DNA from 2 places in the Paraniabella aurantiaca genome. Region 1 is predicted to be linked to the other one. Evidence: riboswitches for the same ligand, from Rfam matches in the RefSeq annotation. Region 1 holds a riboswitch; the other holds the start of a gene.

Evidence for each region. A riboswitch is a leader RNA that binds a small molecule or an ion and turns the genes downstream of it on or off. The one in region 1 is predicted to bind thiamine pyrophosphate.
Region 2: it holds a riboswitch for thiamine pyrophosphate, as region 1 does, so the genes downstream of both, ACLOAU_RS15990 (class I SAM-dependent methyltransferase) here and ACLOAU_RS00965 (TonB-dependent receptor) in region 1, are expected to answer to the same signal.

The regions. Positions count from the first base shown of each region.
Region 1 covers NZ_JBLOSY010000001.1:224,036-235,581, reverse strand. The annotation lists gene ACLOAU_RS00995 (sugar phosphate isomerase/epimerase family protein) at 1-135, shown strand, start outside; gene ACLOAU_RS00990 (bifunctional helix-turn-helix transcriptional regulator/GNAT family N-acetyltransferase) at 647-1,597, opposite strand; gene lpdA (dihydrolipoyl dehydrogenase) at 1,948-3,351, shown strand; gene ACLOAU_RS00980 (alpha/beta hydrolase) at 3,476-4,315, shown strand; gene ACLOAU_RS00975 (energy transducer TonB) at 4,383-4,817, shown strand; gene lepB (signal peptidase I) at 4,966-6,519, shown strand; TPP riboswitch at 6,853-6,958, shown strand; gene ACLOAU_RS00965 (TonB-dependent receptor) at 7,036-9,282, shown strand; gene ACLOAU_RS00960 (rhodanese-like domain-containing protein) at 9,353-9,664, opposite strand; gene ACLOAU_RS00955 (PASTA domain-containing protein) at 9,693-10,523, opposite strand; gene ACLOAU_RS00950 (D-alanine--D-alanine ligase) at 10,624-11,546, opposite strand, start outside.
Region 2 covers NZ_JBLOSY010000002.1:311,918-323,463, reverse strand. The annotation lists gene ACLOAU_RS16020 (pirin family protein) at 1-837, opposite strand, end outside; gene ACLOAU_RS16015 (helix-turn-helix domain-containing protein) at 1,280-1,426, opposite strand; gene ACLOAU_RS16010 (Rossmann-fold NAD(P)-binding domain-containing protein) at 2,334-3,122, shown strand; gene ACLOAU_RS16005 (Trm112 family protein) at 4,299-4,577, opposite strand; gene ACLOAU_RS16000 (thiamine phosphate synthase) at 4,574-5,209, opposite strand; gene ACLOAU_RS15995 (AIR synthase family protein) at 5,206-6,261, opposite strand; gene ACLOAU_RS15990 (class I SAM-dependent methyltransferase) at 6,261-6,983, opposite strand; TPP riboswitch at 7,037-7,127, opposite strand; gene ACLOAU_RS15985 (LytR/AlgR family response regulator transcription factor) at 7,601-8,329, opposite strand; gene ACLOAU_RS15980 (sensor histidine kinase) at 8,430-9,482, shown strand; gene ACLOAU_RS15975 (hypothetical protein) at 9,596-10,381, shown strand; gene ACLOAU_RS15970 (hypothetical protein) at 10,378-10,770, shown strand; gene ACLOAU_RS15965 (carboxypeptidase-like regulatory domain-containing protein) at 10,817-11,546, shown strand, end outside.

The sequences.
Region 1 (11,546 bases):
CAACAAATAGGTTATAAAGGAATGATTGCCCTCGAATGCCGCTTTACTGACCTGGAGAAGGAACTACCCATCGCCGCTAAAACGATCAGGGAGCAATGGCAAAAGGCGCTAAAGCCGGACTCCAAAAACCTGTAAAATAATCAACACTATGTGTCATTTATTATAGAATGCTGTTAGAAGCCGGGAGCCGGAGCGTGTGCCCACACCTGCTATTCAAAGACGCTCTTTTTTCATGAAATATTTGCATTTTTACCATTTTACAAATCAAGTACCATTTGGATACTGAGGCCGGAGCGCGTGTCCGCACGCGCTATTCAAAGCCTCTGTCTTTCACGAAGTATTTGCAATTTTTTTACCCTCTTACAAAGAGGGTACCATTTGAATATCACAATGCTTGTATGGCATAAGCAATCCCGCCACTTTTTTAATTCCCATTTTAATAATACAGGTTGATAGCCGGCTTTAGTATGGGTGAATAGCTGAAGCGCCCGATTTACGGGCGGTGTTATAACAGGCTGCTCCTATTCAAGCCCCTTTTTGATGTAGTATTTACGTATTTACAAATCAGGAACCATTTGGATATTGGGGCCGGCGCGCGTGTCTGCACGCGCTATACATATACCATCACTTTATAAAAGACCTCTGTTTACAAATCAAGTACCATTTGAATATTACAACGCTTATATGGCGTAGGCAACCCCGCCACTTTTTTAAATCCCATTTTATAATACAGGTTGATAGCGGGCTTCAGCATGGTATTACTTTCCAGGTAAATTGTTGAAGCGCCTGATTTACGGGCAGTGCTTATAACAGCCTGCCCCAATAACCAACCAATACTTTTCCCCTGTGCCTTCGGCGATACTGCCATTTTAGCCATTTCAAAATCATAATCCGAACCATTCATTTTTATCAGGGCGCATACGCCCACCGGCTCCCCCTGGTAAAGCGCTACCAGTATTTGTCCCCCTCTATCTAATATGTATTCTTCAGGATTATCCAAAGCTTTATAATCAGCCTCTTCCATTTCAAAGTAGGTGGAGATCCATTCCTCGTTTAAGGCCTTAAATGCGTCTTTGTATTGCGCTTGGTAGGGAACAATGATCACCTCCTTGCCTTCCCGCAGCTTCTTTTGTTCCTGTACTCTTTTGAATAATGATTTCTGTTCTAATAAAAACTCCCATTCAGCAATAGCCTCCCAAAGATTATGGCTGGCTTCCATCATTAGGTTTTCTACAGCTTCTGCAACATCAGCATTTTGCACCTTCGTTTGCTCTGCAAGCTTTTTTCCTTTTTCAGTAAGTCCGGCAACGTTCTTTCGCTTGTCGTTTGATTTCAGATTATCCTTAACCAGCCCTGCCCGGGCCATTTCCTTAATAATTTTCGTTACTGAAGGCTGGGAATGCCCGATCAGCTCAGCGATTTCGGTAATGGTTTTTGCACCTTCTTCCGATAACACGAAGAAAACGGGAAACCATTTAGGTGAGAAATCAACATTATACAACTCATATATCTTAGAAGCGTCGTCAGTTATCTTCGCCGTCAATAGGCGTAACCTGCTTCCAATAGCCATTTTACCTGTTTTATCAAATATATTCATAACAATATAATAAACTACATAACTAGTTATGCAAACTTACGATTTTTTTCCTTCTGCATGCTTGTTTTTGTTTGGCTATGGCAATTGCGCAGGAAAAAAATTTTTTCTTCCAGGCATACAGGGTTGAAGAGCACAGGCGGCCCCTTTGCCGTTTACTGTAATTCAGCTAAATTCGCAGGGTTTAATGCTCATCGTTCGGACCTTGTCAATCTTTCGAAAATAAAGCTTCCGACAAAAAAGGTTTAAAAATGTGCCTTTGAAGAGTTCTTAAACAAAAGGGAGGGTTTTTTAAACTGCCGGTACCTTAAAATTGTTCTTACTATCAAATTAAATATAAAAATTAATAACACATGGCATACGATGTAGTAGTGTTGGGAAGCGGTCCGGGCGGTTACGTAGCGGCTATCAGGGCATCTCAACTGGGTTTAAAAACCGCAATTATTGAAAAGGAAAGCCTGGGAGGTATTTGCTTAAACTGGGGTTGTATTCCTACTAAAGCTTTATTGAAAAGCGCGCAGGTATACAATGATATTAAGCACGCGCAGGATTTCGGTATCGAAGCAACGGGTAAGCCCAATTTCGAAGCTATTGTAAAACGTAGCCGTGGTGTAGCAGATAAAATGAGCAAAGGTGTTCAGTTTTTGATGCGTAAAAATAAAATTGATGTTGTAATGGGCTTTGGAACCCTGAAAGGCAAAGGTCAGATTGAAGTGAAGGGCGCTGATGGAAAAACACAGATTGTAGAAGGGAAACATATTATTATTGCTACAGGTGGCCGCAGCCGCGAATTACCTGCTTTAAAACAGGATGGTAAGAAGATCATTGGATACCGTGAAGCAATGGTGCTGCCTCAACAGCCTAAAAGTATTATTGTTGTAGGTAGTGGTGCGATAGGTATTGAATTCGGTTATTTTTATAACAGCCTCGGCTCTAAAGTAACTGTGGTTGAATTTCTACCTCGAATTGTACCGGTTGAAGATGAAGACATTTCGAAAGAGCTGGAAAAAAACCTCAAAAAACAGGGTATTGATATTTTAACCAGCAGCGAAGTAACTTCGGTAGACACCAGCGGTAATGGTGTGAAAGCTAAAGTAAAAACAGCTAATGGTGAAGTAGTACTGGAAGCAGATGTTGTGTTAAGCGCTGTAGGCGTTGCTGCCAATATTGAAGGTATAGGTTTAGAAACTGTAGGTGTTAAAACTGAAAAAGGAAAAATCAACGTAGATAAATTCTACAAAACAAATGTAGCAGGCGTTTACGCTATCGGAGACTGTGTTCCTGGCCAGGCGCTCGCACACGTAGCAAGTAAAGAGGCTATCATTTGTGTTGAAGCTATTGCACATGCTGAAGGCAAGTACAAGCACCAACCGGAAGCTATTGATTACAACAATGTACCAGGTTGTACTTATTGCTACCCCGAAATAGCCAGTGTTGGTTTTACAGAAGCAAAAGCAAAAGAAGCCGGTTACGAAATTAAAGTGGGTAAATTCCCGTTAAGCGCCAGCGGTAAAGCAAGCGCTGCAGGCCATGCGGAAGGTTTTGTGAAAGTGATCTTCGATGCCAAATACGGCGAATGGTTAGGTACACACATGATTGGTTACAATGTTACAGAGATCATTTCTGAAACAGTAGTAGGCCGCAAGCTGGAAACAACTTATCATGAAGTATTAAACGCTATTCATCCGCACCCCACTATCAGTGAGAGTGTAAAAGATGCTATTGAAGTAGCTTATGGTGAAGCGATACATTTATAACAGAATTGGGTTAATAAGTAAGCCTCCCCCTCCGGGGAGGTTTTTTTATGCCTGCCCTGTTCTTATCTTTAAGCAGTTCTGCCGGGGTTACCCGATCATTCCTATAACTCATCAAAAAACAATAATGAAAAAAGTAGCTATCCTGCTGTTATTATCCTATGTAGCATTATTTTCAAAAGCTGCTATTGTTGATACGGTTAACATATACAGCAATGCGATGAAGAAAAGCGCAGCCTGTGTGGTGATCAAACCCCAAAGCTATGCGCAGGCCGATCATTTTCCAGTTGTATACCTGCTACATGGAGCCGTTGGAAAATATGCCACATGGATTATGCGTGTGCCTGAACTACAGGCTTACGCAGATCAATACCAGCTGATGATTGTATGTCCCGATGGAAGCCCCGATAGCTGGTATTTTGACAGCAAAGTGAACCCTGCCGTACGATACGAAACCCATATCAGCACCGAGGTTCCGGCTTATATTGATACACATTACAAAACGCAGAAAAACCGCTATAGCAGAGCCATTACGGGCCTAAGTATGGGCGGTCATGGCGGCCTGTTTCTAGGGCTGCGACATGCTGACATTTTTGGAGCCTGCGGCAGTATGAGCGGTGGCGTAGACATAAGGCCATTTGCCCAAAAATGGAATATTCAAAACCTCATCGGCAACCCGGACTCTGCTGGTTTCGACTGGAAAGATTACACTGTATCTGAGGCTATCGAGCGGTATCCAAAAGATTCGGTCGCTATTATTTTTGATTGTGGCGTGGATGATTTTTTTTATGAAACCAATAAAGCCCTGCATCAAAAAATGCTGGACCTAAAAATTCCACATGACTACACCGAACGGCCGGGTGGGCATGCCTGGCCTTACTGGAAAAATTCGATCAAATATCAACTCTTATTTTTCAGAAGCTATTTTGATGAAATGAAAAGCCGGAATTCCATTCAGCTAGGTTGATGAACCCGTAAATAAATCAGTTAAGTATGATAAGGTTTTATTATATTAGTCATCTATATAAAATCTTATGAGTCAAAAACCACCAATATACACTTTCTTACTTTTAGTGGCAGGCTTGCTATGCCACACAGAGCTAACGGCACAAGCTGCAAAAGCGGACACCGTTATTTACAAGCCAGACTCCACCATTTATGAGAAGGTGGATCAAAAAGCGGCTTACCGCGGCTCCTGGCTCAACCATGTACAACGTAATATCAATATGCGCGTACCCGTAACCAACGGAGCGCCCGATGGTACTTACACGGTTATAATAGGATTTGTAATCAATACAGACGGCACCCTCAGTAATTTTTCGAAGCTTACTGATATGGGGTATGGCATGGAAGAAGAAACGATTCGCATTATTAAAAAATCAGGCAGGTGGATTCCGGCTTTATTGAATGAAAAGGCTGTCAGATCTTACAGAAAGCAACCGCTTACTTTTTTAGTTCGCCGGCTGTAAATACGCTTTACACAGGATTTAACCCGCATTTCTGATGGTTTATAATGGCTTATCTATAACAGTACTTCTTCATGGGGAATGTTAATTGTACACTGTTTCACTGCTATTTCACGCGTTTCCAATAAATTTGCCGCTAAAAATCTGGCCGATGCCTTTCAATCAATTATTAGTTGTATACCTGATTAGTTTACTGCTTGTTTTATTACCGTCGTTTGGTTTGTCTAAATTATTCAAGAAAGCCGGTCGCGAGTCATGGAAAGCGTATGTACCTTTTTACAATACCTGGATCATGCAGGAAATCGCACAGCGCCCTAAACACTGGGTATTCTGGCAATTTATACCCGTTGTGGGTTGGTTTATCACACCAGGTATCTTTATAGAATTCGCGAAGGTGTTTTGCCGTTTTTCTTTTTTAGATCATGCCGCAGCGTCTTTGCTGGCCCCTTTCTATTTTCCGTGGCTTGCTAATAATAAAGATGCCCGGTTTATAGGTGCAGAAGGTGTAAAGAAACATAAAAAGCCGGGTTGGCGCGAGTGGGTAGATGCCGCTATTTTTGCAGTGATTGCCGCTACCCTGATCCGTACATTTATTTTTGAAGCGTATACCATTCCATCCAGTTCAATGGAGAAAACCTTGCTGGTAAGGGATTTTCTTTTTGTAAGCAAATTCAGCTACGGCCCGCGGATTCCCAACACGCCTTTGTCTGTGCCTTTTGTACACAATTATCTTCCCAGCGTTAATACCAAATCCTATTCTACCTTGATAGAATTACCGTATACCCGCTGGTTTGCAGCACCAGTAAAAAGGAACGATTGTGTAGTATTCAATTTCCCTGCCGGAGATACGGTCATACACCGGCCGGAGTTTGAGTCGGCTAATCCTTATTACGATATTAAAAGAAGAGCTGCAGCGGGGTCAGAAACTGATCAGTATATTCTGGCTAATCCCGGCGAATTCCCTGTGGTATCGCACCCGCTGGATAAAACAGACAACTATATTAAGCGTTGCGTGGGCATTGCCGGCGATTCATTAAAAATTGTTGATGGTATTGTTTATATTAATAATAAACCTGGCTTTGTATCTCCTACTTCTGCAACTTATTACACTTTTAAAACAAAAAACAACCTGCAGATTGATGAGGATTTTCTCAAAGATGCAGGTATCGCGCTGAATATGGAAAGCGGCAGTCCTGATTTCAGTGCCTGGCAGGATGGTATTTACCACATCAACCTCACCCTTCCCGAGCTGGAAATATTAAAGAAACTACCGGCAGTAGACGCATCCAGTATTGTTAAAGAAGTAGCACGCGGCGATGCAGGGTCTGAAAGTCTTTTCCCTTATTATGATGTTGCCCACGCGTGGACAGTAGATAATTACGGATCAATCTGGATCCCTAAAAAGGGAGGCACTGTAACTTTAAACGCCGAAACATACCCCATGTATGAGCGTGCAATCCGTACTTACGAAGGCAATACCCTGGAAAACAGGAATGGCGCTTACTTTATCAATGGGCAGCAAACCAATACCTATACTTTTAAAATGGACTATTACTGGATGATGGGTGATAACCGTCACAAAAGCCAGGATAGCCGTTTCTGGGGCTTTGTACCCGAAAGCGCTGTGGTGGGTAAGGCCTGGATGATCTGGTTCAGCTATGATAACGGACCCAGATGGAAAAGGCTGTTTAATATCATTAAGTAGGATACTGGATACTGGATATTTGATAGTAGTATGATATTTTGGCCCTTCATCGACCAATAAAGTATCCGGCATCTGCGGATTTATAACCTTTATTTTAACCATCAGGGCGCAAGGATACTATGTATCGGATCAAGTGAGTTGCCGGTCCCTACGCACTTCTGCGCCAGACAACCAAGCCTATCTTTCACACATGCCTTATGCTGTATGTCATCGTTCACTAATAACTAGTCAACTTATTAACTCATCAACCTTTCAACTTGTCAACCTTTCAACCACTTAAGCAGCCAACTTATCAACTAAAACAGCTACCTTTGCACCGCTTTTAACAAAGCACAGTGTTTCCCGGGGTGCCGACCCGCCAGCAGGCGGAGAAGCTGAGATAATACCCGTAAACCTGATCAGGGTAATGCCTGCGCAGGGAAGGAAGATCTTTCTAATCCTTTCTCATTTCAGCATTTCCCTCTCATTAATTTTTTAACCCGCCGGCCCTGAGGCATGGCAAAAAAGAAAAAACAAATGAAGAGGATTCTCATGTTCATTGGCCTGTCATGTACAGCCGGTTCAAATCTTTTCGCTCAAAGGGACACTATCCCATCTGACAGTGTTCAGCTCCTAACCCCTGTTGAAGTACGTTCTACCCGGCTCAACGAAAAATCGCCTTTTGCCGTAAGTAATATTGGCAAAAAAGAAATTGCTAAACAGAACCTCGGACAAAACTTTCCTTACCTGCTTAACCAGATCCCTTCGGTTGTAACCAGTTCCGACGATGGTGTAGGTGTGGGCTATTCTTCAATGCGTATCAGGGGTACCGACATAGCACGTACCAACGTAACCTTTAATGGCATTCCTGTCAACGATCCTGAATCACAGGGGGCTTTCTTTGTAAACTTTGGTGATATTGCATCATCCACCAGCTCGGTTCAGTTACAACGCGGTGTGGGCTCTTCCACCAATGGAGCCGGAGCATTCGGGGCCTCATTGAATATTTACAATATCGAGCAAAACAAACAGGCATCAGCCAGCATCAGCAATGCCTATGGCTCCTTTAATACCTGGAAGCACACGCTGCAGGCCGGTACAGGCTTATTACGCGGAGGATTTCAGTTTGATGTGCGTTTATCCAAGATCAACTCAAGCGGGTATATACAGCGTTCAAACAGCGATTTAAAATCTTTGCAGTTCTTAGCCGGATGGACCTCGAAGGATGAAATGACAAATATTAAATTCAATCTTTTATCGGGGAAAGAGAAAACCGGGCAGGCCTGGAACGGAATTGGTACCATTTTCTTCGATGGGCAAGGTCCGGATGGTCTCAACTATAGCGACCAATTAGATCTGGCAGGCAGGCAAACCAATACGCTGGGGAAAATGGCCAATGGGAACTACTATGATGACCAGACAGATAATTACCAGCAGGACTATTACCAGCTGTTCCTGAATCACAAGTTCAATCCTTACTGGTCAGCAAACCTTAGCTTCTTTCTAACACGTGGCAAGGGTTACTATAACGAATACAGAAAAGGCGACCCGTTTTCAGACTATAAATTAGAAAATCCTGTTATCGGAGATTCAATAATTACTTCTACCAATCTTACCCGTCAGCTTTGGCTGGACAATCATTATTATGGAACTGTATTTTCTGTAAACTATAGCAGGAATAATACAGATATCAATATCGGCGGTGCCTATACTCAATATGATGCCAAGCATTATGGATTTATAAGATGGGCCGATGTTGGAGTACCTGTAAATTATAGATGGTATAACCTGCCCGCTTCCAAAAACGACTTTAATATTTATGCAAAACTGCAGCAACAGATCGTTACCAACCTGTATGGCTTTGTTGACCTGCAACTGAGATCTGTAGATTATACGATCGAAGGGTTCAGGAAAAATCAGGGCTTACAATCCGGCGGGAAATACACTTTCTTTAATCCAAAAGCTGGTGTTAGCTATACTATAAAGCATGCTAACACAGCCCAAAGTAAAATATACGGGTCAGTTGCTATAGCCAATAAAGAGCCTAACAGAAATGACTTTGAAGCCAATATAACCGAAGCTCCCCAACACGAGCAACTAACCGACTTTGAGCTCGGTTATCAGTTTAACACCAAAAGGTTTGAAGCCGGCATTAACGGTTATTATATGAAATATAAAAACCAGTTGATTGCCACCGGAAAGATCAATGATGTAGGCGCTGACGCCCGTATTAACGTTGACAACAGCTATCGCGCAGGTATTGAAATAACCGCAGCATATCGCCCCACCTATTGGCTACAAGCCAGTGCCAATGCCACTTTCAGCCGGAATAAAATAAAAAACCTGGTACAATATGATGTTGACTACGACAATGAAGGCCAGATCAGTGAGTCGTTCAGCAATACCGACATCTCTTTTTCACCTAATACGGTAGCCGGAGCCGTGGTAACATTTGAGCCATTTACCAAGCCGGAAAGCAAGCAGCATTTTTACTTTGATCTGCTGGAAAAATATGTGGGCAGACAGTACCTGGATAATTCTCAAAACAAACTCAGGAGCATTAATCCTTATGCGTTAACAGATGCCAGGTTTCGCTACCAGTTTTCATCTAACGTCTTTAAAGACATCAGCATTATATTGATGGTAAATAACGTTTTCAACAAGAAGTATGAAAATAACGGTTATACCTACAGTTATTTGTATGATGGTGTTATGACTACAGAAAACTACTACTTTACCCAGGCCGGCACGAACTGGAATGTTGGACTAACATTCGGCTTCTAAAATAAAAAGACCTGCGGAACCGAATTGCTCCGCAGGTCTTTAAAAATAATATTTACTGTAAGCAGCTTCCTTACTCCGCCTCAAATGCATCTCTCCAGGCCAGAACACCACCCTCTACATTCACTGTTTTTTTGAAGCCTTGTGAATCCAGGTAAAGGCAGGCGGCAGCACTTCTTTTACCGCTTCGGCAGTGGATAATAATTTCCTCATCTTCCTTGCCTTCAAGCGGGCCCAGGTCTCCGTTTTGTATATTACCCAGTGGAATCAATGTTCCCCCGATATTGTACTCTTCGTATTCAGCCGGCTCCCGGCAGTCGATGAGATTTACTTTTTCACCATTGTCAATTTTTTCTTTCAATTGCTGAACGGTAATGGTTTCCATAATATTTAAAGTTTGCTTTTTTATTTATTTATTCATTGTCTACGCTGTCAGCAGGAGAAGGAGAATGCCCGCTTAAGGAATCTACTACCGGCGCTGTAGCGCTTACCCATACATCCATCACCTGCCCGGCCCTGATACTGATGATGTGTCCCTCATCATCAAAACGATCGGGGCTTTGCCTGTAAACATAAGCATTCACGGTATCACGCACGCCCGGATCGGGAATAATGGACGCCAGCTCAATACCCTTCTCCTTTAATAAAGCCCTGGCCTGTCCTAATGTAAGGCCAATAAGGTTAGGGATCGCATACGCGGTATTACTCAATTCCGAACCAATTACGAGGTCCACTTTACTGCCCATACGTATCTGGGCACCGGGTTGTATGAGCACCCCGTTATATAATTGCTCTAATACTGAGTTCTTAGCAAAATCGGGCCTGAATGTAGTATCTCCCAGCTTTAAACCCGCTGCTTCCAGTTCCCTTAACGCATTGCGGAAACTTCGGCCAACTATGTTGGGCATTTGTGTGTAAGGCGGCTGCGACATATTATAGGTAAGATAAACCGTGCGGCTTGATTTCACCACTTCGAGCTCATCGGGCACCTGCCTGATTACCTGAAGCGGCGCGATCGTATCCTGGTAAACACTATCCTGGATCTCTACCGTAAATCCTGCTGCACTCAGTATCTTTTGTGCTTCTGCCAGCGATTTGCCGGTTACGCCCGGAACTGTTTTGGCATCGTCATGGTTGGTAAACCAACCTAACGAACTGATCAGTGCCACAAATAAGATCACCGCTAAAAGAAATCCAACCAATAGGTTCACCCAAAGCGGCTTACCCGTAATAAATCTAAACATTCGACAAATTTATATAGTAAACGTACATAATTTTTTGTTGCCCCGTTAAATTACCTCTTCCCGCAGAAAAATTTATGCCAGTTACATATCCATCAATCAATTATACAAAACATTCCTCCACCAGCAGGCTGTAAAAGTCTTTCAGGTTACCACCCGCTGCAGCTACCTGTTGTGGAATCAAGCTGGCAGCACTCTGGCCGGGTATTGTATTCACCTCCAGCATAAAAGGAGCCCCAACAGCTTCACTATAAATAAAATCAATGCGTATCACGCCTCTGCAGTTGAATATCGCATATACCTGCCGGGCTGCAGCTCTTATTTTTTCTGCAATCAACTCATCTACCTGGGCTGGTGTTACTTCGGTGGATTTGCCTTCATATTTTGCTTCAAAGTCGAAGAAGACCTTTGACTCATCAGCTTTTACTTCCGTCATGGGCAGGGTAATGATCTCACCCCTGGACTTATACACGCCGATAGTGAACTCACGCCCCACGATCATTTCTTCTACCAGCACCTGGGTATCTTCTTTAAAAGCCTTTTCTATCGCAGATTGCAGCTCTTCCGGCTGCAACACTTTGCTCATACCAATGCTGGATCCGCCACTATTGGGTTTCACAAACAGCGGCAATCGCAATTTTTGCAGTATCTCTACAACATCAAGTGGCGAATGATCAAATAATAAAACCGATTGGGCTACGTTGATACCCGATTTGCCGGCAACACCGGTAGTGTAGCTTTTATTCATAGTAAGCGCAGATGTGGCGGCACTACATCCTGTGTAAGGTATCTTCAGCATATCGAAATATCCCTGCAACTTGCCGTCTTCTCCTGGCGTACCGTGTAAAGCAATGAGTACCGCATCAAACCTTATCTTTTGATCTCCCTGCTGAACGGTGAAGTCATTCTTATCCACAGCTACGGGGTCACCTTGGTCAGGTTCATAAAACCATCCCTCACGGGTAATATTGATCTTGTAAACATTATACTGTTCGCGATCAAGATTATTTTGAATAGTGGTCGCGC
Region 2 (11,546 bases), on a different contig from region 1:
GTTAGGAGGAAGTATAATGCGTCCTTGCTTCCAGTCTTCCTTTGCCTGCTCAATACGCTCTTTACGGCTCGACACAAAATTCCACCAGATATGCCGTTTGCCCAGGTGCTCCCCGCCCAACATCATCAGGGTCGAATCCTCTTTGGCAAAGAGTACCGGATCAACGCCTGTTGAAAAAACAAGTAATTGCCCCCTGGTATAAGTAACTCCGTTTACTTCAACAGTTCCTCTCACCACATACACCCCTCTTTCGGAGTGCCCGGTGGGAAGTCCGAAACGTGTGTTTTTATCTAGTTCCACATGAACATAAAATAACGGGGAGGAGGTTTGTACTTTACTATTCAACCCGTAGGCATTCCCTGCAATAAGGCGCATCCATATACCCTTATCAGTAAATACAGGTAATTCCTCAGCCTTATAATTCATAAAGGAAGGATTGGCTTCCTCATCTTTTTCCGGAAGCGCCACCCATGTCTGCATCAGTTCAAGCGATCCGCCAGCCAGCATGGCCGGATCTTCAAAGCGTTCGCTATGGGATATACCTTTGCCGGCAGTCATCCAGTTCACTTCGCCAGGCTTTATAACCTGTTCAATACCGAGACCATCCCGATGGGTAACATTGCCGCTCAACAGATAGCTTACCGTTGAAAGGCCAATATGCGGATGCGGCAGAACGTCCAGGTCGGGCATATCCGCTCCCCCAATATTTACCGGTCCGGCATGATCCATAAAAATAAAAGGACCCACCATTCTCCGTAGCTGGTACGGCAATATGCGCCTTACGGCAAATCCCGGAACCAGATGAGCCTCGCGGGCCTGTATAACAATATCAAGCATGAGTAAAATCTATTTAGTTTCTTTTAATATTGTTTAGGTATGTCCATCCTGATCAGGGCCTGGGATCCACTACGCCTGCCTTCGTTCCTTGCGCATTTACGTTTCCAGGTAAACCAGGATCATACATTTGAATGTCAAAATTTGAAAATTAACAACAAAATTCTATAGCCAAAAGAGGCATAAGCATATCCAATTTACGCTTTCCTTTTCATTTTTGCTCATCATTGCATAACGCTTTTGTCATCACTGCTAATAGCCAGGCATATACAGTAAATCCAGGTGTGCATTCAATTCAGAAATAAACACGAGGCATCTCTTTCTAAAGGGCTCAAATTATGGTAAGGCAAAGCATCTTGCAAAGACCTTTTGTGGCCTTGTTACGCAATGTACACACCTGCCAGGCTTATTTAGGGTTTAGCTTAACAATTTGTCGTTATGCCCGCTACTTTATTGTTGACCGGAACTGTGATGGGGACATCCCGGTTTGCTTTTTAAAGAACTTTGAAAAAATAAACTGATTGCTGAAATTCAGTTGATCAGCTATGTTTGCAACAGTTAAAGCGGGAAAAACCGAGAAGTATTTTAGCATCGGGGTACAGCATGTATCGGGAATGGCAGTTCATCGGTTCTGGTTACATGAAATTGATTATCCAACCTTCCCCTGCCCGGGTATGTATCGATTAAACGGATGTATAGTACAGGCAAGGTCATACACGGGATTTAATCCCAAAATGGGAAAATAGTATTAAACCCCTGCCTGCTGAAAATGAAAAGGCGCATGCTCAGCCTGTGTTGCTAAATCATCGGGCCTCACATGCGCCAACAAACCATGTTGTAAATGATATACGTAATTAATTTAAAAATGGTTGTGGTTTTTACTGATTTATCAGCATTCCTGCCAACATTGACTACAGCATTCCTGCTACCTGAATATGATTACCGCAGGTGTCGTTAAAAACTGCAATCAACCAATTTAGCCGTATTGGGACAACAATTCTTATTATCCTGTTATTTCACTTAAATAATAGGTCATATATTACGGTCATCGATTAAACTATCACTGTTATAGAAGATACATCACCAACCAAACACAAAGGAAATAGTATAATTTAAAGTCTATAAACTTCACCATTACCGGGTATAGTATTCTACAGCCGGCAAATTTTACCACATCCTGTTGTAAGAGCGGCTCTGCTTATCATTGCAGGTTTAGGACTATACAATACCATCCCATTGACTCTTAAATTTTTGAGAACACTGATCTATTTCCGACTGCCGGTGGCATGTTTTTAAGACTACTCAGACAACAAGAGAGACCCGCCCTCAGGAATCGTTATAAAAACACGATCTTATGAAAAATGAGCATTTCCAAAAGTCAAACCGGCATAGCCGGGGTGTTATATAAATAGCAACAGACGGGTTCCGCATTTTTAAAAGCTCATCGAACCTGCCGGTAACATTTTCATGCGTATTATTGCTAAATATATATCAGTACGATGAAAAGAAAAGTAGGGATCATAGGATGTGGTTGGTTAGGTTATAGAATTGCGAAATATTTGAATAATAGCTTTGAGATACATACAACGGTAACTACAGAAAGTAAAATACAGCTTTTAAGCGATGAAGGCTTACATCCCGAAATCATCAACTTTGACAAGCCACCTGAGGAAGCTGATAGAAGCCCCTGGCAAAAGCTATCGTCCATTGATCATATTATTATTACAGTACCTCTTTTTTCAAAAAGAGTAAGTCAGGATGTGTTAGACATAAGAATACGGAACTTATCTGCCTTCCTGGCGCGGTATCAGGGAGCGCTTACTCTAATGAGCTCAATCGGGGTTTACAAAGAAGCGGCAGGTAAAGTTACCGAAGAGCTGTTACCTTCCGAAAGCTGTAGTGGTGAAAAAGAAATCAGGCAGTTATTTAAACAGGTCAATATCCTCAGGCTTGGAGGTTTGATGGGCGATGACAGGTTGTTATCAAAATATAAAGTTTCGGACATGGATGCTGCGGTAAACCATATACATTTTTATGATATATGCCGGATCGTTCACTCACTTATTACACAATCGGTAACGGCTACGGTTTACAATGTAGTAGCACCATTACACCCATCAAAAAGACAAGTCATTGAATCGCAAACGGGGGTTAGTTCCGGCCCATCGTCAGCAGCCGCAACCGGTAGAGTAATTGTATCTCAAAAAATGGTGAAGGAGCTGGGCTATCAATTTATGTATCCCGATCCCAGGCAATTTCATATACCCAACCATCCTGACACAAGATGAATAAAAGGTTTTGACATGTACGACTTCTCTGAACTTCGTTTGGGGATATTTTTATAGAATCAGGTATTACCCTATCGATTAATTCACCACATAGTGACAAATGTAAAAACTACAATAATTTAATTGAGCGTATTTTTCCACATCGGTGATTTGTATATTAGCAATCTGTATATTTGGGCCTTAGTCTAAGGAATCTCTTACTACGTGAAAAGCCCTCATGAACTGAGAAAAACCCGCGACTATGAACAAGATAGCCCTTAAACAAGCTGTAGCCCGATCAACCAACAGCAAAGTTTGAGCTCTTTCATAAACTATCAGAATTCTTAAACGAAAAGCCCTTAAATCAATTATGAATTTTAAAAGCCAAACAGTAACATAGCGGAAAGTGATTACCTGGTAATTGCATATTGAGCTTAGTAATTATAGCCAGAGTAAATTATCCGGTCAGGTTGATGTTGCCTGCATAATAAAGCATAAGTCGCTAAGCCCGATTTATAAGTCCTTTATTACCTTATGCGTTTGCAGGCGTAAACGTAAACCAGTTTTCATATCAAGCCTGATCTGTAGTAGTGACTACAGCTATTCATGGTATGCCCTGGCAAGATGTCAATGCATGTATGAACTGGGTATTGCAGCTGTTTTCAAGCCCCGGCAGCTGTAACCAGGAGCTGTATTGCTCTGCCCTACAGGACGACGGAGATCGTGTTTGTTAAAAGCAAGGTCTCTGTTCATTACATCAGACAGGCCTGATATGAATTTTATTGGAGGCGCAGTGTGTATATCTACTCCCTATTCACCTGTCGCATTAAGTTCACCATTTTCTCCTTTTGTAAATGCGATGATATGCCTGTTAGCGTTAGCATATGATAATAGTCTTATCAGGATGAGATATGTGGATAGACAGCGCCATGTTCTATCCAAAGCAGGTCCAATACTCAGGCGATGAGATTACCTTGTATAAACCTTCCATCCAAAGAGTCTAAAAGAGTCTAAAATAGTTTAGTTAGGTTTAGTTTTGCCTGGCGTTTTTACGTCAGGCTTTTTTTGATCGGGCATCCTTGAATGAGAACACAACAGGACAAAAATCGCAGCAGGGAACAGCGCAAGCTCCGAATAAGATTGTAATTGATCATAGCCGGCAGACCAAGCCATACATTACCATCAATTCATCCCAGGCTAGTCTTCGCTGCTTATCTCGCTTTTAAGAAGCCGGAAATCATGCATTACACCACCTTTTCCCCAACGTTCCAATAAGGGTTGTTCTAACCTTTGCTCACGGTATTCATCAGGACTCATAATGGGTATTCCGGAAACAATAGGATAAACTCTCCTGCAGTTATTACAGCATAATATGCCTTCAACAACATTGTCCGCTATGTCCCTTGTAATGATTGTTAACTCCAGTTCAGCTTTATCAAATGAGCAACAAAGTTTTTCAATAGTACTTATTTTCATTTTTTTATTTCTTCTATACGTTTTTGATATCTTTTTAGCTCAGCCAGGGGATTTGCAGCACTCATTATTCCTGATACTACTGCAATACCCGAGTAATTGAGCGCACTTAGGGAAGGCAGGTTTTCGGGATTGATTCCACCGGCTAAAAATATAGGTATATCCGTTATTTCTATTGCCTTCCTGACGGTGTCAAAACTCACCAGCTCACAACTATTTGCAGTTGATGAGGGGAACATGGAACAAAAGGAAATGTAGTCTAACCTGTTTTCATCAGCCCATTTAACGGCAGACAGATCATTATTACAGGTAATACCAGCAATCACTTCGCGACCTATTTGTTGTTTCAATTGAACGATGTCGCCAGGAGCCTTATCAAAATGAACGCCATCTAAGTTCATTGTTTTTAATAGTTCCCATTGGTTGTTTATCAGCACCGGAATGTTTTGAAGATGGCATAAACGCAGTACCTGTTCAATAAGTGCTGGCTGGTTGGTGTCAGGCGAAAAATTATCCCATATCTGAACCGCTGCAATCTTTTCTCTTACGATCTCTTTCAGGGTGCTTAATAGCACATCCTGGTCCATGGAAGGATCTATAATAAGATAAACGCCACCCTGTATTTTCCTTTTCATTTCCAGCCTTTTTTTAATGCCTTATAAAACGCAGTCCAATAAGGATCTGTTTTCATGTAATCCAGTTCCTTTCTTTTATCACCGTCAACCAGGATCATACCGCTTCGTTTTTCACACAATTCACCAACGGCGACACAGGGAATATGTTGGCCGGCCAACCTTGTAATAATATCAGCCGAGGCTTCTTTTTTACAGCTGATGATCATGGCGCCGGCGCCTATGCAATATCGTGGGTCCAGATCGAAAACGTTACAGATCTGTGCAGGAGCTTCAGCTACAGGTAACCTGTCATTATATACAACCGCACCATTTCCGGATGCAGCGCATAGTTCGTAGATAGCACCCAGCACGCCACCTTCCGTTACATCATGCATGGCAGTAACACCAGCCTTATCACCGTTTAGCTGCACCGCCGTTAAAGCATCGGGTAGCGATGATGTAAGGTAGAATGATTCGCATGCCTGTTGATATACTTCCACCCCCACCCTGTTCTTAACTGTTTCGGGGTAGCTCATTGCCAGTATAGCCGCAGACGACAGCGCACAGGTTTTGGTAACCAACAGGATGTTCCCTGGTTCCGCCAGTCGCGATACCAGTAACCTATCTTTAGGCAGCACCGCTGCCAAAGTTCCACCTCCGGCAATGGAAGAATGCTGCCCTTCAATAAAACCTGTATGTCCGCCGGTAATAGCAACCCCTATTTCCTTGCAAAACTGATGAATATAATCCCAATAGGTTTTAAAGTCCTTCTTTGACAAAGAAGGAGGAAGATTTAACACAAACTGACCGTACATGGGCGCATACCCTGTTGTAGCCATATCATTAGCCATTAAATGAACAGACATCCAGGCAGACTCCTGCAAACCAAGTGAAGGTATTAATGATAACGGATCGCTGGTAAGCGCCAAAGCCATCCCCCCGGGCAAATCAATAACAGAAACGTCCACACCGAATCGCGGGCCGGTGAGCACTTCATCACGCTGCCGGCCACATTTGTTATGAATAAATTCTTCGAATAAATGATGGTCTATCTTACCCGGCGGCTCACTCATTAGTTAACATCTTTAAACTGCACATACAATCCAAAAAAATCGCCCAACGGAAGTCCCCATTGTTGTACAGGAAACCAGGCGGGAAGCCCCGTACAGGTCCATCGTATGGTATATTCCCGCCCTTCCAGGGCTTTATGAATAATACTGGTTAATTGTTTTGGCGTATAAAAAGTAGCAGTTATATAGAACGGATTTTTGCCAAACAACTGTTGCACCCTTCGTCTTGCCACTTTGGGGGAGTTACGATTCATCATGCCCATTGCTATGCCATACCGGCCCACTCTTGCCGCTTCTCTGATAACTTTTACAGGATCTTTATAATATTCAAATGTGGTAATAAATGCCAGTGCATCAAAACTATGATCCTTAAACGGCATGTAATGAGAGTCGGCCATCACCAGGTCGCCCTGAAAAAGATGTTTTGCCTGTGAGAGCATAAGCGGTGAGATATCTCCTCCGGTAGCTTCGATCCCTATTTGTTGCCACCACCTGGTAAAACGCGCTGTTCCGCATCCAAATTCCAGTAATGATTTTACACGCCGGTCAGCGCCCACCAACTGTTCCATCACTTTTTTCTGCCACACTTCAGCAAGTTTATATCGTCCTTCATACCATTGCTCATAAGTATCTGTATGTTCACGATTGAAAAACCACTCGGGTCTCCCCTGCCAGTTTTGTTGCTCCTGTGGTATTAAGTCTGTGGAAAATTTTTCTATATCCATTTCTTTTATTTTAGACCATCACCTGATAGAAATCAAACGATGGAGCTTGAAACAGATATTTCAACTTGCATCCCTACGTTGGCATTATCCAAATCAGGTAACGGGTATGATCTCAGCCATTCAAAGGCACCCCGTGCTATGTCTTGGCAAACGTACATAAAATTGTATAAAGAGCCAATGAAAATTTGCGCTGCCGGTTATGCACCCGTAAACGAATACTAGGGTTCAAAAATAAAAGGGAGTTATCGAGGATCATAAAATCACCGGCAGCCCAACCGGGTGGTTGAGTGGGCTTATCGTTCATATTCGCAAATAGAATTGATCTTACTTCCAGCATTGATATTTAGCCCGCCGACTAATTCAGTTACAGTTCAGCTTTATCTGGTGCAATTCATAGCCGCATAATGTTACTCACCGATTTTATGTCTTTAGAGTAAATAGCCATTTTAATTTTGCCAAAAAGTTTTTTTCATGAAATTTAAGAAAGACGCAGACCTCTTATGTTTGCTGTTCAGCAGGGAAGTGCTGATTGTAACAACCTGCAGTAGTACGGTACCAGCCACAGATGAATAGGATGCGAAGATCGTAATCACAACAGGTGAAACCCTGTACAAGGGTTACACCATAAGTTCTTTGATCAGCGGCTGATAATTACGGCCCACGTTGAGTTCGACACCATTTTCCATCACAACAAAGATCTTTCCCACATCGCGGTAAACTTCTTTTACATGATTCATGTTTACCAGTGTTGAACGGTGAAGCCTTACATATAGCCTGGGATTAAGTCTTTCCGCCAGGGAGCTGATGCCCACCGAGCTCAGGTAGGTTGCATTTTTAGTATATATTTCGGCGTGATCGCCACGTGCTTTCAGGTATAAAATTTCATCAACAGCAATATTTTTATATCGCTTCTGATGTTCAACGAGGATGCGGTCTGCAAAGCCTTCCTGTTGTACCGGGTTGGTGAAAGCTTCCAATGCAGGGAATATATGCTGCTGCTCCAATCTTGTCATCGTTCTGTCGAAACGTTCTTTCGTATAGGGCTTCAGCAGATAATCAACAGCACTTGCCTCAAAGGCATCCATAGCATACCTGTCGTAAGCCGTCGTAAATATTACATGGGGAACATGTTCAATGCGCTTCAATACTTCAAAGCCGCTGGCGCCGGGCATCTGCACATCAAGAAATACAAGATCCGGTTCCATTAAATTAATATTCCGGATGGCTTCCAGGCCGTTTGAACATTCGCCTGCAACCCGGAAGTTGGTATAGGGCTCAAGGTATTGTTTCACCAATCTTCTTCCGGGCTCTTCATCGTCGATGATTAATACGGATTTTTTTGACATCAATCATGGCTTTAGCTACTGATATAAGATATATAGATTTGCAAAGATAGTTTTATTGTTAAATGTACAATTGGAGTACTCTAATTAAATATTGTTGAAAATGAGCCTGAGTCTATCAAAAGAAAAAGTTGCCGGCAGGGAGATTGGTCTCTTCATATTCATCCTCCTGTTGATGAGTATACTCTATGGAACGCCCCGTTTGTTTTCCCAGGGCTTCACCATTTCCTTCATAAAAGAAACTATCGTTGACTGTGTTATCATGGCTATCGCCTGTCTTCCGGTATGGTGGCTTCATTTTAGAAAGTGGACCGGCCTGCCTATGCAAACCAGGTTTGCATTGCATTTTTTAACAGCACCCCTGTACTACCTGATCTGGATATTATTGTACGTTGCTTACAACCATCTATCAGGACTTCCGCGCATGACGGGCAGGCAGGTACTTCAAAACAGCGGGCCCAACCTGCTATTCTACATACAGGTATTTAGTTCACTTCATATCGATCTTTTTTTCAGGGAAAGAGAAGCCCAGTTCCGAAAACAGCAGGAACTGCAGGATTTAGCGCATGGAGCAGAGATCAATGCATTAAAAGCACAAATTCAACCTCACTTTTTGTTTAATACCCTTAATAGTATCAGCGCCTCGGTTCCATCTTCGGAGGAACATACCCGGGTTTTAATAGCAAGGCTGGCCGGCATTTTCCGTTATGGGCTCGACTCTATTAAACAGGAACTGGTTAGCCTGGAAAAGGAGCTGGAATTTATTGCCAATTATCTCAGTCTCGAAAAAGAGCGCTTTGGAGACAGGCTTCATTACAAGATAGATACGAAACGGGAAATTGCGCACTCACTCATCCCGCCTATGTTATTACAGCCCTTGGTTGAAAATGCTATCAGGCATGGCATTGAACCTTCCATAACAGGAGGCTATGTTTCTATTAGCGGCTCACTGCAGAACAAAAAGGTTGTCATTGAGATACAAAGCTGCGGGGCACCTTGCGCAAAAACTGTCCAACAAATGTTTACAGGCACCGGCCTCGGTTTAATCAATACAGCAAAGCGCCTGAAAACTCAGTTTGATGAAAATTTATTAATAACTATTGAAGGCAATGAGGTAAAGGTTCAGTTTGCGCTACCCTATTCTCCCAATAGTTAGAGATCCTTACCCGGGCTTAATGCAATTCAACGGCTTTAAAAGCTGTTGGCAGCTCTATCCTGTCGTTTACCGGAATATTAATAAAGCAGTATAACCCGATGGTAATTTCGGGTATGAATCAAACATCACTGATTATTGCAAGTTGGTTAATTATTGCTGTGCTATCGGGATGCAGCAAAAAAGATACTACAGCTGAAGGCCAAAAGTTGTCTTTCGATCGGATTGAGAGTGTCAAACATCTGCCCGGGTTTGGAGACAGCGACGGATTACCCGAGGGCACGCCCTTTAAATTACCTGATGGCTTAAAGCTTGTATCAAGAAAAGCCCTGCCTTTTGACCCTGCTCCCTCCAAGGTACATGGTATTGCCAATACATTTTATGTTGATATTAATATTGTAAGTGACAGTACATGGGGCGGCGGAGAAGTAACTTTTCCCAAGGGTCTAGTAATGTTAAATATTGCACCTAGCAGAATCCAAAACGGTATGTTGATGGGAAGAGTAAGAATAAACGTTCCTCCTTACCGTTCGAATGGCGGAAGAGATACCACCACTCTTTACCTTGGTGTTGCTTGTATGAACTCGTCAAAAGGTATGCCCTGGGCGGATAACTTTGGACCAGACGATAGAGAATTTCCTATCGCAAAAGGTTTACACAAACCTTATATAGTCATTACAAACGACGAAGTACTTAAATTCCTATCTATTTTGGAGAACAAGCCACATCTCGCACTTACCCGCCACTATAATCCGTGGGAAAGGATGAGGGAGGACTACAAAGAACCTGAATGGCTAAAACCTTACAGCGAAATACAGGACAAATTCTGGAAACTTACGGATGGCGACGGCCTGAACAAAGAAGATTTACAGGAACTGCTTAAAGCCATTCAACCCAGATGAAATTACAAATAAAACCTTTGTCAAGAAGTGCCGAAATGCTGCTCGGTTTGACATTTTTATTTGGAGCTTTTAACGGCCTGATCTACTTTATGGGTTTTGAAGCTCCCATTCCGGTGAACCCCGATTCTGATTTAGCCGTAGCGTTGGCCAAAACCAGGTATATCTTCCTGCTTCAAAAAATAGTTGAATTGGTAGCGGCTATACTATTGTTGTTTGGAAAAATGCGATTTGCAGCCCTAATAGCACTCGCTCCCATTGTTGCCTGCATTGTATTGTATCATCTATTCGATGATCTCAACTGGGTAATTTTCATTACCCTAACCGTGCTTTATATATTGGCCCTATCAGGTCATCAGCGCAGTCTGCTCCTGTTCTTTAGAACCGGTTAATATATTCTTACATTTTCAATTATAACAAACATCTTAAACCAATTAAATGAAACCTCTTTACCGTCACATGATCCCTGTTATCATGTCCTTGCTGTTAATTGCCTGCTCTAAATCTGACACTTCCCCGGAAGATGGAGACGAAAATCCCGGCAATGGTTCGGGTAATGAAACAAGAACCCCCATTCCCTACGATAAGCTGCCAGCTTCCGGCAGGGAGTTTACCATTCTGGGTCCACAGTTTTATGTAGATCTTATGGGCAGGCAGCGCCCGGTACTCCCTGCATTTAAAGCTACCAACGTAAAGCCAGGCACCTTGAAAGGTTACGTAAAAGACATATATGGCAGGCCCCTCCCGGGTGCGCAAATAGGCGTCAGATCTTCAATAATCGGCGGCGGCTATAGTTCGGCCAGCGCAACCAGCGATGCTAACGGTTTCTATGAAATTCTTCTCCCGGTTGGCAATGTAGAAATATGGGGCGCTAAATACTTAATGGACTATGAATCGGCGAAAGCTCCTGTATCGCTGTTTCCGGCAGACAGTAATCTTAATAGTTTTAATTCAACCGATGGAGCCGTCAAAAATTTTGTTCTGTTGCCTTATGGGCAAGGAAGACCCGACCAGATCAGCAAAGGTCCCTATTGGCCAAGCAGCTATCTTGGAGCAGCCATTCACTTGTCATATACCCTACGTACTCAATCTTTGCCGTTACCCGGCAGCTTTCCCGTGGGAACCATTATTGTTATTAAACTCACTCCGCTCGACCTAGTGCATGCAG